Regions from separate parts of the Peribacillus sp. Aquil_B1 genome, predicted to be linked through region 2. Evidence: riboswitches for the same ligand, from Rfam matches in the RefSeq annotation. Region 2 holds a riboswitch; each other region holds the start of a gene.
The links. A riboswitch is a leader RNA that binds a small molecule or an ion and turns the genes downstream of it on or off. The one in region 2 is predicted to bind cobalamin.
Positions count from the first base shown of each region.

Region 1: linked by a shared signal. The riboswitch ahead of MPH60_RS04505 (HoxN/HupN/NixA family nickel/cobalt transporter) and the one ahead of MPH60_RS11435 ((2Fe-2S) ferredoxin domain-containing protein) in region 2 are both predicted to bind cobalamin.
Region 3: linked by a shared signal. The riboswitch ahead of metE (5-methyltetrahydropteroyltriglutamate--homocysteine S-methyltransferase) and the one ahead of MPH60_RS11435 ((2Fe-2S) ferredoxin domain-containing protein) in region 2 are both predicted to bind cobalamin.

Region 1 is NZ_JAKXEE010000001.1:911,820-918,294, reverse strand. Features, by position in the region: gene MPH60_RS04510 (amino acid ABC transporter substrate-binding protein) at 1-400, opposite strand, end outside; gene MPH60_RS04505 (HoxN/HupN/NixA family nickel/cobalt transporter) at 930-1,727, opposite strand; cobalamin riboswitch at 1,878-2,067, opposite strand; gene MPH60_RS04500 (urease accessory protein UreH domain-containing protein) at 2,229-2,957, shown strand; gene MPH60_RS04495 (C40 family peptidase) at 3,016-3,693, opposite strand; gene asnB (asparagine synthase (glutamine-hydrolyzing)) at 3,970-5,865, shown strand; gene MPH60_RS04485 (HAMP domain-containing sensor histidine kinase) at 6,249-6,475, opposite strand, start outside.
Region 2 is NZ_JAKXEE010000001.1:2,330,124-2,336,598, reverse strand. Features, by position in the region: gene MPH60_RS11470 (alanine/glycine:cation symporter family protein) at 1-645, shown strand, start outside; gene MPH60_RS11465 (YozQ family protein) at 822-1,040, shown strand; gene MPH60_RS11460 (energy-coupling factor ABC transporter ATP-binding protein) at 1,142-1,987, opposite strand; gene cbiQ (cobalt ECF transporter T component CbiQ) at 2,006-2,782, opposite strand; gene MPH60_RS11450 (energy-coupling factor ABC transporter substrate-binding protein) at 2,769-3,080, opposite strand; gene MPH60_RS11445 (energy-coupling factor ABC transporter permease) at 3,082-3,825, opposite strand; gene MPH60_RS11440 (hypothetical protein) at 3,861-4,019, opposite strand; cobalamin riboswitch at 4,003-4,198, opposite strand; cobalamin riboswitch at 4,402-4,592, shown strand; gene MPH60_RS11435 ((2Fe-2S) ferredoxin domain-containing protein) at 4,743-5,111, shown strand; gene cobJ (precorrin-3B C(17)-methyltransferase) at 5,126-6,475, shown strand, end outside.
Region 3 is NZ_JAKXEE010000005.1:2,581-9,055, reverse strand. Features, by position in the region: gene MPH60_RS23855 (DUF2975 domain-containing protein) at 1-59, shown strand, start outside; gene MPH60_RS23850 (helix-turn-helix domain-containing protein) at 70-213, shown strand; partial or broken gene MPH60_RS23845 (acyl-CoA thioesterase) at 441-593, opposite strand; gene metE (5-methyltetrahydropteroyltriglutamate--homocysteine S-methyltransferase) at 590-2,896, opposite strand; cobalamin riboswitch at 3,044-3,236, opposite strand; gene MPH60_RS23835 (potassium channel family protein) at 3,475-3,894, shown strand; gene bcp (thioredoxin-dependent thiol peroxidase) at 3,957-4,427, shown strand; gene MPH60_RS23825 (aminopeptidase) at 4,439-5,548, shown strand; gene MPH60_RS23820 (D-2-hydroxyacid dehydrogenase) at 5,697-6,475, shown strand, end outside.

The DNA of each region.
Region 1 (6,475 bases), 1.4 Mb from region 2:
AATCATCCAGTTTAGTAAGCTTCGAATCTTCACGTGTAACAACCACCTGTGCATTTTTTAAATAGGGCTTTGTAAAAAGAACCTTCTCTTTACGCTCATCCGTAATGGTGTACCCGTTCCAAATGAGGTCTATACGACCACTGCTTAGTTCGGTTTCTTTTGTTTTCCAGTCGATGGGTTGAAATTTAACCTTTACCCCCATTTTTTCTGCAGCAGCTTTGGCATAGTCAATATCAAAACCAGTGATTTTGTTATTCTCATCTCGGAATCCCATGGGGGCAAATTTATCGTCGATGCCAATCACCAGCGTGTTGTCTTTCTCCTCCTGTTTGGAAGAACATGCTGCAAGAAGTGAAAATACGGCTACTATTGTCAGCATAATTGTCGCTATACGTTTCATATTAAAACCACCTTTGACTTAAGTATTACTCTGTATACTTTAGTTTGCTAATGTATTAGAGAGATAAAATATCGTAATATAAAGTTAACACAATATTAAAATGAATGTCAACGGAATTATTTAGTGTATTAGCACGCTAAAGGATTTGTTTTTTCCCTGAATTAAAGTATAACTTCACCCCATTTAATACCAGGTAGACATCTCCTTTCTAACTTCGTATTTATAACAAAAAAAGACCGATGGGAGCATAACACCCATAAGTCTGTCTAGTAAATACATGTAGTTAAAAATCTTTTAAAAAGATTGCAGGAAGTTAGCCCGGCAGTCTTTTCTGATTTTCCCCCTTATTAATTGATAGCAATAGGAGTTTAAAGGACTCCCTTCTCCATTTATGTTAATTTAACGAGATTCGCTAATAGCTTCCTTAGTTCTTATCCATTAGTTATCTTTCGAACCTCATTATAGAATAGATCGCAACACTGAAACAATCATAGGAAAATGGGTAAAACCTGCCTTGTGGTTATGATTATTAGTTTTTATTTATTTCAATAGTCTTTCCCCTAGACCGTACACTTACAAAAACAAAAGAAAAGGTCAATAAAAGAAACAGAACAACTCCTAGAATTTCAAAATCAAGCTCCGCCCAAGGATTAAAGAATGTGAAGGCTTGATAAAAGGACACTCCGTATGCTAGAACGACAATCACCCATCCCATTACTCTTGAAGCGGCTTGTCCGAGTTTGTTTGTTTGATTAATCATTCGATACACAATCAATGAATCAATGGTATCGGTAATCATTATCCCTAACATAAAAACGAGTCCCAAAACCAAAGGCATGTACTCGCCCGAATTACCAGCCGCAAGAGACCAAATAGCTGTTTGACTTACAGTCTCAGCAGCCAGAGCAAATAAAGCCCCCACTATAATAATGAGAAAAGGATTAGTTGTTCCTTTCGCAATTTTTGAAATAAATTTCCCTTTTATCCCACTCAGTTGAAACTCGTCATTATTAGCTTTTGTACGTAGAAGATTATAGAGATTTATTGTTCCTATTAAAAATAGAGAAGTGATTGAAACCCATAATGCAAATTGATTAAAATAAGCCGGAAATGTAAAGTCGTTCATTACCATCCCAAGAATAACGGCTATAATCGCGACAACTCCTCCGTGGCCAAAAGCAAACAATGTCCCTACCCAGCGTGCTACTGGACTGCCCATTCTCCAGTTATATCGAGTTTGTCCATCGATAAAGGCTAGATGATCCGCATCTAATCCGTGACGAAGACCCAACACAAAAACAAAAAATATAAGTGACAGATTTTCCATACATAAAATCCTCCTAGTTATATGAATACATTAACAATAAAAAGCCCTCAACCTTTAACAGATTGAGGGCTTTATGGGTACGTTAAATAAACGACAAATTGACAGGATACAATTGTCTATTATTACGTACACCACTCCTTTCCGCGAAGAGTTCGGTGTGCATTCTAGGTAGGTCTCCTGGCTTTTAGATCAACGCACTCCATCGTCTTCCCCAACTATATTGTTGAGTGACATAAATGATAGAGAACTCCTTAATTACAGTGGCGGGACCGCTCGGGACTTACACCCGATTCCCTTTTATCCCTTGTTTCTCAAGGGCACCTAGTTGCTTAAAATATAATATTTTAACTCATTATACTAATTATACTTAGAAATTAACATCATATTTTTTAAAGAAATCTATTCAATGAAAATAGGTGAAGAAGTATAAAAACCCTTTCTGCATACATTCTTGAAAAACATTTGTTAAAATAAAGCATCAATTAATTGAAAGGAGCTATCATGTACGACTTCCTAAATAAAATTAGCCAATTTTTCTCTGATCCAGTCTTACAATTGACGAATAGTTCAATGGCCTTTCCTCTTATCGGGGCCTTACTATTAGGGATCCTCGGTTCCTTAGCACCCTGTCAGATTACTGGGAATTTCACTTCTATAGCCTATTTTGGAAATAAAGCAGTGGGGAAAAAAGCCCCTTGGGTGGAAATATCCTTATTTATCCTGGGAAAACTATTGGTATATTCCCTCTTTGGAGTTTTAATTTGGTTATTAGGAAGAGAGTTTCAATCTACCTTAACCACCTATTTCGCATATTTTCGCAAAAGCATTGGATTCTTAAACATAATTGTTGGCCTTTTTCTATTAGGTTATTTAAAATTCATTTGGATTTCGCATCTTTTTAAGTGGAGGGGATTCCGGAATTCAAACGGGAAATTAGGAGCCCTTTTATTAGGCATAAGCTATTCAGTCGCCTTTTGCCCAACTATGTTTGTCCTATTTTTTGTACAACTTATGCCTTTAGTATTATCTAATACATATGGTTTTGCCTTGACACCGATTTTTGGGATTGGGACTGCTTTACCCCTTATTATCACCCTATTATTAATTTGGAGTTTTGGCGCAGAGGGTTCTTTAATAAAAAAAGGGAAGAAGTTTGGCAATACCGTTCAAAAATGTGCAGGGGCGGTTATCATCATTATAGGTCTTCTCGATATCGTCACGTATTGGTAGATTACTATTAAAATAAATAAAAGCCAGTCTCTTAAAAAAGAACTGGCCGTTATTACTATTACATTCTTTTTGCTCCTAAATATCTCTGTTTCCAATAACTATTATCCATGGAGGAAATACCTACACCTGATGAGGAGCTGTGTATGAATTGATTATCCCCGATGTAAATACCCGCATGGGAGGCACCAGGTTTATAGGTTTCATAAAAGACTAGGTCCCCAACTTGTGGTTTGGATACCTTTGTCCCCTTCTTATAAATTTCCGCTACCGTTCTTGGCAAAGTGATATCTGTACTTTTTTCGAATACGTACTTTAGGAATCCGCTGCAATCAAAACCTTTTGGTGTACTCCCGCCCCAAACATACGGTACATTCATATATTTTTTTGCTTCCTTCACTAACGCTGTAGATTTATTGCTTGTATTATTCACACTAGCTACCTTGGTTGTCTGCTTTTTTACGCCCAATGCCTTATACGTATTCGGACCTACAATTCCGTCAGCTTTCAAGCCTTTGCTTTTTTGAAACTTTACTACCGCACCTTTAGTAACCGTCCCAAAGTACGTAGTGGTATCTGTTTTAAAATATCCCTTTTTCTTTAAATTCTCTTGTAATTGTTTCACATCTGTATGAGTCATTCCACTTTTTAATGTACGATCTCCTAATGCAGCATTACTGACCAATGGATTTGATAGTAACAATCCCGTCACTACAACTGACGCTATAATTTTTTTCATTTTCTATTTTTCCCCCGATTAAGTTCTTTTTTTATTATTCTATCATCCTTAAGTGATACCTGAATTTACATTATCGTTACAAAATTATGCAGAATGTGTGCACAAATGACAAAACACCTATAATAACCCAAAAAACGATATGACTATTGTGCACCATGAAATTAATTACAATTTTTATGTAAACTCCTTATTTTCTACATATTTTGTTGTTATGTTTCTTGTAGTTCCTTAAAAATTTTCAAGGAAGCTCAAAATAACAATAGGTAGGTGGATTTTATGTGCGGTTTTGTTGGATGTGTTCATAATGGACCTAAAGCCATACATTCTGATATAAGGGAAAAGTTGAAAAAGATGAATAACATTATTACCCATAGAGGCCCGGATGATGAAGGGTATTTTTTCGATGAATTTGTAAATTTTGGTTTTAGAAGATTAAGCATCATCGATATAGATAACGGAAACCAGCCCCTCTCATATGAAAATGAAAGATACTGGATTATCTTCAATGGCGAAATTTATAATTATATTGAACTAAGGAAGGAATTAATCGATAAAGGCCACGAATTTACGACAGATTCTGATACCGAAGTCATTATAGCCCTCTATAGTAGTATAAAGGAGCAATCCGTTCGTAAACTGCGTGGGATGTTCGCTTTTGTCATTTGGGACAAAGAAGAAGAAAAACTTTTTGGTGCAAGGGATCACTTTGGGATAAAACCCTTTTTCTATTGTGAGCAAGATGAAACTACTTACTTTGCGTCCGAGAAAAAGAGTATTCTTACGGCAATCAGTGAAGAGTTAGACGTAGATTCTTTACAACATTATCTTAGTTTCCAATATGTACCGGAGCCTTCGACGCTAACTAAATCGATTAAAAAGCTACCACCTGGACATTTCTTCACTAAAAAACCAGGGGAAAAAATGGACATAAAAAAATACTGGAAACCGAATTTCCAACCCTCAAATATGGAAGATTCCAAATTAATCAAAGAAGTCCAAGATACCTTGATCGACTCAGTAAACGTACATATGAGGAGTGATGTTCCAGTTGGTTCCTTCTTATCTGGAGGAATCGATTCTTCATTTATCGTTTCAATTGCGAAACAGATTAATCCTAAAATTAAAACCTTTTCGGTAGGTTTTGAAAGAGAAGGTTATAGTGAAATAAACGTTGCAGAAGAAACGGCCAACGCTCTGAATGTAGAAAATATTAGTTATGTAATAAGCCCTGAAGAGTTTCTTGCTGAGCTACCAAAAATCATTTGGCATATGGACGACCCTTTAGCAGATCCTGCAGCTGTGCCTTTGTACTTTGTTGCGCGGGAAGCGAGGAAACAAGTCAAGGTTGCTTTGTCCGGTGAAGGTGCAGATGAATTGTTCGGCGGTTATAATATATACAGGGAACCTCAATCCCTTCGCATGTTTTCCTATATTCCGTCTCCAGTAAAACATGTTTTAAAAGCCCTCTCCTCAGCACTTCCAGAGGGAGTAAAAGGAAAGAGCTTTATAGAACGAGGGGTTACACCCTTAGAAGAACGGTATATCGGAAACGCAAATATGTTCGATGAAAAAGAGAAAAAACTTTTGCTTGTGAATTATCTAAACAATTTGGAGAATGAAAAAGTGACGGGTTCCATTTATTCTAGTTCTTTAGATTATGATGCCATTACAAAAATGCAAAACATTGATATTCATACATGGCTAAAGGGAGACATTTTACTAAAAGCCGATAAAATGTCCATGGCAAACTCCCTAGAAGTGAGAGTTCCCTTTTTGGACAAACATGTCTTTAATATCGCATCAAAAGTTTCCAGCAATCAAAAAGTACGGAATGGCACGACTAAATATATCCTCCGTAAAGCTGCAGAAGGAATAGTTCCAGAGCATGTATGGAGCAGAAAGAAACTAGGTTTCCCTGTCCCCATCCGCCATTGGTTGAAAGCAGAACTTTATGATTGGGCCATGCAATTAATTCATAATAGCCCTACTGACTATATTTTTAACAAACAGGAAATCCTAAAACTATTGGACGATCATGTTCAAGACAAAATGGACAATAGCCGAAAATTATGGACCATTTTAATCTTTATGGTATGGCATCAAATTTATGTTGAACATTTATATGACTTTGACCTATCCAGACAAAAGATTGAGCAATTAGCAACGAACTGATCATTACTTATTGTGGGTGCCTACGATACAACAGCATATGCAGTTACCTACACTTAGACTACTGGAGGACCAAGTAAAAAATCATAAATGGATTATAGAAAGTGAACTTTCAGCTAATAATTGAGCATAGAGTCTGTTATGAAATGTAAAATATGATTAAATAACGAGTGTTTAGATGAAAAGTGGAATCGCTGGTTGATTCCTCTTTTTTTTGTGCTTAAAGGTATAGCAAACCTGTGAAATGAAAATTCCAAAAAAAATATCATCGTACCCCCTTCAAGAAAATTGGATAAAATCTGATTTCAATAACTTTTTTTTAGCGATCCATTTAACAAAGCATAATAAAAAAAGACTAAACAATTAGTTTAGCCATACACTTACTTCTATACTTCAATTGGAAGGGTAATGATAAATTCAGTCCCTTGTCCAACTGTACTGTTAACTTCAATCGTCCCTCCCAATACGTTGACCAACTCCCTAACGATAGCGAGTCCAAGACCAGTACCTCCCATTTGCCTAGATCGCGATTTTTCTACTCGATAAAACCGTTCGAAAATAAAGGGCAAATCATTTGGAGGTATCCCTATTCCTGAGTCTTTGATAGTGATAA
Region 2 (6,475 bases):
GGAATCAAGCGCGGCCTATTTTCAAATGAAGCCGGGATGGGTAGTGCACCAAATGCTGGCGCCACGGCTGATGTCAGTCATCCCGTCAAGCAAGGTCTCATTCAGTCTCTAGGTGTTTTTGTCGATACGCTCATCATTTGCAGCTCGACAGCCTTCATCATTTTGTTTTCAGGTCTTTATACATCGAAGGAAACGGATGGAATTGTCCTTACCCAAAATGCCCTTGGAACGGCATTGGGATCGTGGGCCGGTATTTTCCTTGCCATTATTGTCCTGTTATTCGCTTTTAGCTCCATTGTTGGCAACTATTATTATGGAGAGTCGAACATCGGCTTCATCAATGAAAATAAGGTTTGGCTGAATATCTATCGTATCGCAGTCGTAGGGATGGTGATATTCGGTTCGCTTGCCTCACTGGATTTTGTTTGGGGACTGGCTGACTTGCTGATGGCCCTTATGGCCATTATCAACCTGATCGCCATAGCATTACTAGGGAAGATTGCATTTGCTGCACTGGCGGATTATCAAAAACAAAAGAATAGCGGGAAAAATCCTGTCTTCCATGTGAACAATATTAAAGGTTTGAAGAATGTGGAATGTTGGGGTGACTCATCCGATAATGTGGATGGGAAGAAGGAAGCCTAAACTATCAATTAGCTTACATGTAAAGTCCTTGAAAGGGGATTTTACTTGTAAGCTTTTTTCCTTTTTCCTCCTTTTTTTACATTATTGAATATTGCTTCATTTTTTACACAAAATACCTTTGACTTTAATTATGCTGTCAAAATGTTTGGATAATTCAAAAACTAGGAGTGAATAAAATGGGTAGTAAGCAATCAAAAAATGAATCTTCAGAAGTTGCCGGAAGAATATATGATGTCAGCGATTATAAACGGGAAGATCCATTATCCTCTGGACTGGCCAGAACTCACGAACAAGTCTCCGATACTTATGCGGAAGGCGAAATAAAGGCAGTCATTGATGATGTAAACGGAAGAGATATTGAAATTGCAAAAGAAAGATCTAAAGAAGAAAGGTAATAAAATTTTTTAGGAACAAGAATTATTGCCTTTATTTTATAGATATCTCGGTTTGCTCCCCTAGCTTCTGGAAATATGAACAAGAGCTAGGGGATACTTAATTAATAAATTCTTTCTGTCTCCAACTTTTGAAGCAACTCTTCCTTCGTCCTTGGAAAAAAGTCCCTTTCGGCAGCACTCCTTGATTGAAGTAGTGCTTGAAACATTTCAAAAACCCACGGTTTTTCCAGATGTGCCTGCAGTAAAACGTCTTCATCATGGAAAACGGAAATAGGATCCCCCTGATATATGACCTTACCATCGTTCATGACAACGACTTCATCAGCCCATTGATAAGCTAAATTAACATCATGAGTTGATAGAATAATCGTTTTTTCAGTGTCGTGGATACTGTCCAGCAGAGCCATGATCTGTCTAGAGAAATAAGGGTCCAATCCAGCAGTAGGCTCATCTAAGAGCCAGACATCGGGTTCCATGGCGAGTATCCCCGCAATAGCGACACGTTTTTTTTGCCCAAGGCTTAAAAAATGGGTAGGTCTGTCTTTCAGTTCCGTTACTTCCGTTTGGGCCATTGCCCAATTTACTTTCTCGTGAACCTTCATTCTATCCCATTCTAAATTCATCGGTCCAAACGATATATCCTGTTGAACATTAGCGGAAAAGAGCTGCGAGTCGGGATCTTGAAAAACAATCCCGACTTGCTTTCGTAATGATAATAATGACTTACGGTCATATTTCATTTTCTTGCCCTTAAATCTGATCTTTCCTGCCGTAGGTTGTAAAAGACCATTTAAATGGAGGAATAAAGTCGATTTGCCGGCACCATTATTACCTAATAACGCTATCTTTTTACCATGTTGAATCGTTAGCGACAGTTCGTTTAAAGCGAACGTTCCATCTGCGAATTGATGGGTGAGGCCGTCTATATGAAAAATATGCTCGTCCATTGTTGGGTTGCCTCCAATTTACAAATATCCATTAATAAAGATTAAGCTTCCTAATATTATAATCGTGATCAGCCAATTCCGTGAGGAATAAGTGTAACTATCCTCGATATAGGAAAGGTTCTCCTGGTAGCCTCTTGCGTTCATGGCCATCGTCAATTGCCCAGAGCGCTGCAATACTCCTAAAAATAAAGACGAGATTAGTAATCCGAGAGATCGTATGCCTTTCCTTAACGAAACATACCCGAGCCGTGAAGCTTGTGCTTGGTGAATGGCCAAAGCTGTATCTAAAAAAATAAAAATGAAGCGATAGGTCAATTCTATTAAATCGATCAATAAGGAAGGCACTTTAAATTTTCGCAGCACGGATAGGATGACGGTAATCGGTGTAGTTAAGGTAAGGAAATATAAACAGCTGATGCAGCCGAATACGACACTGATCAAATTGGCCACTGTACCGACGCTGTCATCGCTGATGAATATTTGCCAGTTCCCGACCTTCCAGGACCACCATATATTCGATATCGATGTAAATTTACTTGTGAAAGAAAAAAGAATGGTAATTGTTCCCGATAGTATAAAAAATCCTGGCAATAGAAGTAATTTCAGATAATAGGAAAGCGGGATTTTTGCCGCAAAAATGATTAAAGCGCTCATCACCGTAAAAGTGATGAGCGAAACGGTCATATCCCTTACCGTTAACGAAAATAGCAATATGGAAAGTGAAAAAACCATCTTTTCTAACGGATGTACATCCTTTAGCCCATTGAAATAGGCATATTTATCAATGAGTAACATGCTTCGATTTTTCGGGAATTTCTTGTTTGGTTTGTTTATTCCTTTGTCTCGTTACACCTATGAAATAACCGATGAAACCAGCTCCGATTGCAGCTTGCAGCGCAAATAATAAGCTTTCGGTTTCTGCACCTGGCGGTTCCCAAATACTGTTGAACCATGGCTTGTATTCCGGATGGATCTTAGTGATGGCTTCCTCAGCTTCACCGTCGGCACCGCCAAATTCCGTTCCTTGTTGGGTGATTAACGGTATGGTTGCAAGAATGACAACCAGGAAAAGCAGCAGTAGACTTTTTTTCATATTAACGGGCCTCCTTTGATAAAACTCGCAGCAATTTCAATTCACCTAGATTGTATTTTTTTAAGAAATTCATCACGACGACTGTCAATAACCCCTCACTGATTGCCAAGGGAATTTGGGTCAGGGCAAAAATGCCTGCAAATTTACTGAAAGAAGCCATGAATCCTCCTACCTCGGATGGAAAAGCAAGAGCAAGTTGAACGGAAGTGACTACATAGGTTCCCAAATCTCCAAAAGCAGCCGCCAAGAAAACGGCAAGTGAAAAAGACCACCCCAATTTAGTTGCGCCCTTGAAGACGAAGTAAGCAATGAACGGTCCGCAAACGGCCATGGAAAATGCATTGGCCCCTAATGTCGTCAAGCCTCCGTGAGCCAGTAAGACAGCTTGAAATAACAGAACGATGGAGCCAACGACACTCATGGCCAAAGGCCCGAATAATATGGAACCCAAACCAACACCCGTAGGGTGTGAGGAGCTTCCCGTAACGGAAGGAATCTTTAGGGCCGATAAAATAAATACAAATGCACCCGATAGGCCAAGTATCATTTTAGTTTCTGGATTTTCCCTTACTTTGGACCTGATGGAACGGTAACCCATGATTAAAAATGGAAGCGTTACGGCCCACCAGAATATGGCCCATTCAATGGGTAAAAAGCCCTCCATGATATGCATGGCCATTGCCCGGTTCGGGACAAAAAGCAGTAAGATGACAAAATAAATGATTTTCCAATTGGTTCTTTTCATTCTTTCTCCTTTCAACACTTTTAAAATTTTTCTGATCAATCTTGAGAAGAAAAGCGGCGCCCAACATAAAAAGCACTTCTCTCATAGGAAAGAAGTGCGTAATGAACAGGAATTTTGCAGTATGAACCAACCATGGGCCATTCTGCCTGATCCGCACGCCCATCCTCGTAGGCTGAAACAGTTTCACGCTTCATGGCAGGTCTCCTGGCTTTGGTTCATCATCCCATTACATCCTTCCCATCTCATTTGACAGTGGATTAAAGTTAAAGTAATAGGACTTCCCTTTACAGTGGCGGGACCGCTCCGGATTTTCACCGGCTTCCCTTTTAAGCTGAATTCCGAGAAATTCAACACCATGAAACTTATGTAATTATTTTGAAAATTTTCTCGTATAGTGTACCATAAAGAAATAATTCCAGCTACACTATCTTTTTTTTCGGGACGAAGTTTGTTGCAAGGAAAGGATTTTAACTGGTTTTACAAGATTAAACTTTTCTAAACAGTCGGAATAAACTATTGAATTTTGATAAAGTTGTTATATGATAGATTAAGTTAGTTAGAAATGTATAATAAAACCAAATATTTCATTTTAAAAGTGCCCTTGTGTGAATAAGCAAGGGATAATAGGGAAATCGGTGAAAATCCGATGCAGCCCCCGCTACTGTAAACGCTGATGAAATTGTCGATAGCCACTGGCATTGTTGCCGGGAAGGGACAAAGTAAAATGAAGCGTAAGCCAGGAAACCTGCTTTTAAAATTGCATGATACTTTTCGGAGGGAAAGGTAGAAGGACTATGACGATTTTGGGAGGATTTGGCATGCTTGCCTTTGGCTCCTCATTCATATAGTTTTTTAAACCTTGACTCTTATGTTAAGGTTTTTTATTTTGCCTTTTCCCTGAACTCAGGAGGAAGAAGATGACTACTTGGAACTTGACGGGTACAAATACACATCTGTTGATTTGTAATGGAAGCAGCTGCATGAAAAAGGGCGGGGAAGAAGTAATCCAAGCGATTCGTGATGAAATTACTTCAAAAGGACTGGATCTGAAAATCCATACAACCAGGACACGCTGTAACGGAAGATGTAAGGATGCCTGCGTTGTGATTGCCTATCCGCAAGGAAACTGGTATCGAGTGGAAACGCCTGATTTCGGTCGGCAGATCGTCAGTAATATCGATGAAGGTGAGTTTGTTTCACAGATGATCTATCAATTCAATGATGGGGAAATGACACCTAATCCAGATTTTCCTGCTCATACGGGTATTTCAAAGAACAAAGCGTAAAAGGAGATGTCTTAATGAGTACAAACGGTAAATTATTCGTCGTGGGCTTTGGGCCCGGGAATTTTGAACACATTACCAAACGTGCCGTCGAAGCCCTTCAAGAAAGTGACTACATCATTGGTTATAAAACTTATGTTGAACTCATTCAGGGACTGCTTACAGATCAAACGATCATTAGTACGGGGATGACTGAAGAGGTATCACGTGCACAGGAAGCAGTGAAACAAGCGGAGCTGGGAAAGAAAGTGGCGGTGATTTCCAGTGGGGATGCTGGAGTTTACGGGATGGCAGGGCTGGTTTATGAAGTATTGATTGAGAAAGGCTGGAAAGAAGAAACAGGAGTGGGCATTGAAGTCATTCCTGGCATATCTGCAATCAACTCATGTGCGTCTTTACTTGGGGCACCAGTCATGCATGATTCGTGTACGATCAGCCTCAGTGATCATTTAACTCCTTGGGAACTGATTGCTAAAAGGGTTGAAGCAGCTGCGATGGCAGACTTTGTCATTGCACTTTATAATCCGCGCAGCGGCAGGCGGACCCGGCAAATTGTTGAAACACAGAAAATTCTCCTTCGCTACCGCTCGCCGGATACACCTGTCGGGTTGGTGAAAAGTGCTTATCGAGATAGGCAGGATATTGTCATAACCAATTTGCAGGATATGTTGAATCACGATATTGGAATGTTGACCACCGTCATTATCGGTAATTCATCCACCTTTTTGTATGATGACAAAATCATCACACCAAGAGGCTATCAGAGAAAATATACGTTGAATTCGGAAAAGCAAACATTGAAGCCGCATCAACGACTTCAAAAAGAAGCGGAACCGTGGGCATTAGATCAAGAAGCCTTAACCGAGTCCGCTGGAGGAGTTGGATTGCTTACAAAAGCACCAGAAAAGAAGCCAGCCTCCTTTGAAATGGCAATGGAGGCCCTGTCAAGAGTCAAGGGTCAAACCGTTAAGCAATCCATTCAGCCGATTGTTCAGCAAAAAATGGAGTCAGTATTCGAACTTGCCGTTAGTCCAGGTGTGGCGAATAAACAATTCACTCCCAATCAAATGATGACACTTGCGGAAGTTGTCGGGGAAAAGGGAACGATGGAATACACGCCAAATCATAAAATCGTCTTAAAGATCCCGACAACGGATCCGGAAGTCATTACGGGGAAATTGCAATCAGCAAACTTTCTTTTGTCGCCGATTGGAGATGTACTGACATTAAAAGCCTGTGATTTCTGTGATGGTGAAAAAGCGGAATCCATTCCTTATGCAGATGAAATACACAGGGTGCTTGGCGGAATGAAAATGCCCAAGGAACTGAACATCGGTTTTAATGGGTGTGGGATGGCTTGTTATAGT
Region 3 (6,475 bases), on a different contig from region 2:
TCCAACGGCTTCTACAAGAAGCGATTAACATAAAATCGGAAAATGATTTGACGGTCTGAGGTGGGGGATATGGCAATTATAATTAATATTGATGTGATGTTAGCAAAACGAAAAATGAGCGTAACGGAGCTTTCGGAGAGGGTTGGAATTACTATGGCGAATATTTCCATTCTGAAAAATGGGGGAGCAAAAGCGGTTCGTTTTCAACATTAGAAGCGATATGTAAGACTTTGGATTGTCAGCCAAGTGAGATTTTGGAGTACAAAAGCGACGAAGACACTCAATAAAAACAGACAACAAATTTATTAACTAACGGGAGCGGATAGAGAATTTAAGGGATAGCCATTAAGCTATCCCTTCTTTGCGTTTATTGATGTTATTTACTCAGAGAATTGCATTGAGAATTGCATTGATATTAGTGACAAAAAATATGATGTGATTTGCAATGTTTGCACCTCAGCTATTTTATCGACATAGGCCATTACTTTCCCGCCAAAGATGGTATTGTGATGATTTGTATCCGGTGGAAAAACAAGGTCGGTTAAAAAAGTCCGTGACTTCTTTGTTGGATGGGCAGCGTTCATTTCAATCATTGGGCTGTTGGTTTGGCCAAAAGGGTTTCACGGACGATTTTTGCTGCTTCGACCATGTTTTTCAGGGAAGCGACGGTTTCCGGGATGCCCCTTGTTTTCAGGCCGCAGTCGGGATTGATCCAAAACTGGTCTTTATCCAATACCTTGATCCCACGTTCAATCATATCGACCATTTCTTCCACTGCCGGCACACGCGGGCTGTGAATATCATACACACCCAGGCCAATACCTTTTTCATACGTCTTTTCCTCGAATGCGGAAGCAAGCTCTCCATGACTACGGGATGTTTCGATGGAAATTACATCGGCATCAAGGGAGGAGATGACATCCATGAAACTGTTGAAGTCGCAATAACACATATGCGTATGAATTTGGGTTGTATCCTCCACGCTTGATGTCGATATCAAGAACGAATTCACAGCCCAGTTCAAATACTCGTCGCGATCGCTTTTTTTCAATGGCAGACCTTCTCTAAGTGCAGGCTCATCAACCTGAATCATTTTGATTCCAGCGGTTTCCAATGCAATGACTTCTTTTTCCAAAGCGAGCGCCAGCTGATAGCAAACATTCTCCCTGGAAATATCATCACGGACAAATGACCAGTTCAAAATCGTTACAGGACCTGTAAGCATTCCCTTTACCGTCTTCTTCGTCAGTGATTGTGCGTATACACTTTCCCTGACTGTCATCGGTTCGATGAAATGGATGTCGCCGTAGATGACTGGCGGTTTCACACAGCGGGATCCATAGGATTGTACCCAACCTTTTTCTAAAAAGGCGAATCCGCCTAACTTATGGCCGAAGTATTCAACCATATCCGTCCGTTCGAATTCCCCGTGAACAAGGACATCCAAACCGATTTCTTCTTGGATTTCAATCCACCTGCCGATTTCTTCGTTAACGAATGTTTCATATTGCGAAGCGGTCCATTCTCCTCTTTTAAATTTCCCGCGTGCTTGTTTAACTTCAAATGTTTGCGGAAAGCTTCCGATCGTAGTCGAAGGGAGAAAAGGCAATTTGAAAAATTCCTGTTGTTTTTGGTAACGCTCTTTAAATGGAAGCTGACGGCCGGGGGTCCTGGTTTTAACCTTTTCGACATTGGATTGTACAGTTCCATAGTTCCGGGCATTTGAACTTGCTAACGTTTGAACCGTAAATTTATTGGCATCGACTTTTTCGGCAATTGCTTCAAAGCCTTGATTATTCCCTTTGACCAAGAGTGTGATTTCCTCAAGTTTCTCATCAGCGAAAGCAAGGGCCGCTTTCACTTCTTTTGAAAGGGCGGTTTCATTACGAACGGTCACTGGGACATGAAGCAGGGAACAAGAGGGCTGAAGCCAGATTTGGTCCTCGGCTACCAATGACTTAAGAGTCTCGATCAATTGGATTTTTTTTGATAAATCAGAAAGCCAAATGTTTTTTCCATCAATCACACCTGCAGCAAGCACTTTGTTTTTCGGAAAGCCGAATGCTTTCAGGTTGCTTAGATTCCTACCTTTGTCATGTACAAAATCAAGACCGATTCCTTGAACTTGTAATTCGATGACTTCCTGGTAATGTTCCACGGCATCAAAGTATGTTTGCAGCATGATGTTCAGGTTTGGTGCTGCTTCATTCAGTTTTTCATAGAGGTAAGTAACAGTTTTCATATCTTCTTTGGAAATCGATGAAACAAGTGAAGGTTCGTCCATTTGAACCCACTTCACGCCTTCTTGCTCCAACTCCCGCAGGATTTGCATGTATAGGGGAAGCAGGCTCAGGATGATGCCAGGGATATCTTGTTTTTTAAAGCCTTTTGAAAGGGAGATGAAAGTATAAGGACCGATCAACACGGGTTTCGTTTCTATCCCTAGCATTTCCTTGGCTTCCCGATATGCTGCAAGTGGTTTATTTTCTGTTAACGTCAGCTGTGACACCTTTAATTCAGGGACAATATAGTGATAGTTCGTATTGAACCATTTCGTCATTTCGGAAGCGACTTCATCATTGTTTCCGCGAGCCATTGAATAATAAACGGAAAGGGGAACGCTTCCGCTTTCATAGGCTGAATAACGTTCAGGAACAAGACCGAACATGACGGACATATCGAGCATTTGATCATAGCAAGTGAAGTCGTTGACAGGAATGATATCAATGCCTCGCTTCTTCTGTTTTTGTAAGTTGCCTAAACGGATGGCTTTTAGTTGTGCCGTAAATTCTGATTCATCGATTTTACCAGACCAGTAAGCTTCTAATGTACGTTTCCATTCACGATCTTCCCCGATTCGAGGGTAACCCAAACTACTGCTTTTCAAAATTCCCATCCTCCTAAATTCATTTGATTGAACAATAAAAAAAGCATCCCCAACAGTCAAAAGAGAAAGTTAGAAATGCTTAAAATAAAGAGGCATGCAAAAATGCCCCTTACAATTATAAGGTCCCTAACACCTCCCTATCTCCCGTAGGTTAAAACAGTGTTGTCGAAATAGGCAGGTCTCCTGACTTAGGGATTAACATTAGCGGCGGGCCTTCCCGATCTGTTGATCAGTGGCATATTGGTTGACGCTAACACTCCCATTACAGTGGCGGGACCGTGCCGGAATTACACCGGACTTCCCTTTTAATCCCAATTTAAAATTAGGAACCTATTTCCACATATGAAATTTGACAAAACCTGCCTTGATAACTGTTTGCAGGCTAAAAATTTATAAAATAAAAACTATTATAAAAATTTAGGCAATCTTAACATATCCGACCAAAAGGGTCAACATGGAAAAAAGATTCAGGAAAGTATCCGGTTATTAATTGTGCAGGAGGATGGGGTCTGTTCCTAAAAAAGAATATATTGTTTGGACAGGGAGTATGTATAGAGGAAGTGGCGTTTTGAAATGGGGCGTGGGGGATGACTTTCTACATCTTGATTGCAGGAATCATTTTTTGCATGGTGATGAGCATTCGTACGTTATTTCTTGTTGAGTCGGGAGGAAAGAAGTTTTCTCTGGAGGATATGCTTTGGCTTGGTAATTTATATGCGACGATATTAGTCGGATTTGCACTGATTTATTTATTATACGAACTTCAGAATCATTCGGTGATTCTTGATATGGGCAATCGATTGGACGGCACTTTCTATGAACAGTTGAAGACTTCTTTTTATTTTAGTGCGATGACGATGTTTTCTGTAGGGTATGGAGATATAGCCCCGATTGGCATGGGCAGGATGATAGCTACGATTCAGGCTTTCATCGGTTATACACTGCCGGCAGCGTTCGTGATCCGGACGGTGATCGATTTGGAGCACAAAGATAGGAAGGATAAATGAAAGTTGTGTTTCTTTCAATTATTGGGTACTCTTACCATAATGAAAGAAATGGAGGGTTCAATATGACTGTTAAAATTGGAGAAAAAGCACCTGATTTCAAGCTCCCTGCAAACAATGGCGAAATGGTGTCCCTATCGGATTTTAAGGGGAAATATATCGTATTATATTTTTATCCAAAAGACATGACGCCAGGATGCACGACTGAGGCCTGTGATTTCCGGGACCATAATGAGCATTTTGAGGAATTGGACGCTGTCATCATTGGGGTAAGCCCAGACCCAGCTGCACGTCATGAAAAATTCATCGAAAAACATGGATTGCCTTTTCTGCTGCTGGCTGATGAAGATCATGAAGCGGCTAAAATCTTTGATGTGTGGCAATTGAAGAAGAATTTCGGTAAGGAGTATATGGGCATTGAACGTTCAACTTTCCTGATTGATAAGGATGGTAAGATAGTCAAAGAATGGCGGAAAGTAAAAGTCAAAGGCCACGTCGAAGAAGCTCTTGATACTCTTCGCGACCTCGAAAAATAAGGGACAGACAGATGAAGGATGAGCGAATAACGAAGCTTGCAGCCAGGCTGATTCATCATTCGATACAATTACAGCCAAAAGAGAGAATCCTCATACGGGGCCATATCAACACGAAACCATTATTGAAAGAGCTGATTGATGAAATATACAGAGTTGGCGCTTATCCATATGTTGAACTCGAAGACGATGAAATAAGCCGCCACCTGTTACAAGGGAATGTAAAGGAACAACTTGACACCTCTTCGCAATGGGCCTTGAAGAAATATAAGGATATCGATGCAGTCATCATCATCACCGGGGAGGAAAACGATGTGGAAATGACCGATGTTCCCATCGAAAGGCTCCGTCTACAAGGGGAGGCTATGAATTCCCCCACTCTTTTCTATGTAAACAACCGACGTTGGGTCTTGCTTAATTATCCCACCAAGGCATCAGCGCAAAAAGCCGGCATGACCTTCGACAGGTACGAAGATTTTCTTTTGAATGTATGCAACATGGATTACGGGAAAATGGAGACGGCCTTGAAACCGTTAAAACAATTGATGGAACGAACTGACAAAGTCAGGATCGTTTCGCCAGGAACGGATTTGACCTTTTCCATCAAAGGTATGCCGGCCGTCATATGTGCCGGAAAAAAGAATTTACCGGATGGGGAAGTGTTTACGGCACCCATAAAAGATAGTCTCAATGGAAGGATATCCTTCAACACACCAACAACCTATGAAGGATTCACCTTTAGTGACATAGAATTAAACGTAAAAAAGGGAAAAATCATTAAAGCTACTTCCAATCGTGACTCTGAAATGAACCGAATTCTGAATATTGATGAAGGGTCCCGTTTTATCGGGGAGTTCGCAATAGGAATCAACCCATACATATTGGAACCTATGGACGATACCTTGTTCGATGAGAAAATTAGCGGGAGTCTGCACTTGGCTCTTGGACTTGCCTATGAAGAAGCGGATAATGGAAACCGATCATCGATTCATTGGGATATGGTTTTGATTCAGCGGCCCGAATATGGGGGTGGTGACATCTTCTTTGACGACGTCCTGATCAGAAGGGATGGCGTTTTCATTTTGCCGGAATTAGATGCATTAAACCCAAATTCTTTAAAATAAAGCCTTTTTTAATAAGGCTAAGGCTTTTGTCCAACTCAAAAAGGGGACACCTGAATATGCTTTATTAAGGGAATACCTCCTCAGAGAAAGTTGCGCGGGACACATAGAGCCCGTGTTTTTTTATGTTAATTAAAAGGGAGAGATGAACATGTTAATACTTTCAACTGTCATTCCTAATGAAGGCATCCAAAAGAAGATGACGGAAGCTTTTCCTGACTTGAGCTTCATTTATCAAAAAGGATGGACGGATGGGCCGCTTCGTGAAGCGGAAATCTTAATTACATATGGTGAAGACTTAACGGAAGAAATCATTGGGAAAGCTGCGAACTTGAAGTGGATCATGGTCATGAGTGCAGGGATGGAATTAATGCCATTTAAAGCCATAGAGGAACGGGGCATTCTGGTGACAAATGCTAGAGGCATTCATAAAATCCCAATGGCAGAGTATACGATAGGGATGCTTTTGCAATATGAAAAGAAATTGAAACTGCTTATGAAGAATGAAACGGAAGAATTGTGGGATAGAAAGATTGAAGTAGGGGAATTGAATGGCAAGACGATGTTAGTTATTGGTGTGGGTGCAATTGGAGGGGAAGTGGCTCGTCTTGGGAAAGCCTTTCGGATGACGACGATAGGAGTGAACCGGAGCGGGAAACCAGTGGAATCCATAGATCACCTCTATGCCCTGGATAATTTATTGGAAGCCATACCGGGGGCCGATTATATCGTATCCGTCCTGCCAAGTACGGATGAAACGAAGGGTCTTCTGCAAAAGGAACACTTTGAAGCAATGAAAGAAACTGCAGTATTCGTGAATATTGGCCGGGGCGACCTGATTAACGATGAAATGCTGATCGAAGCGCTGAATGCCGGGGAATTATCTCATGCCATCTTGGATGTATTTGATCCGGAACCATTAGGAAAAGG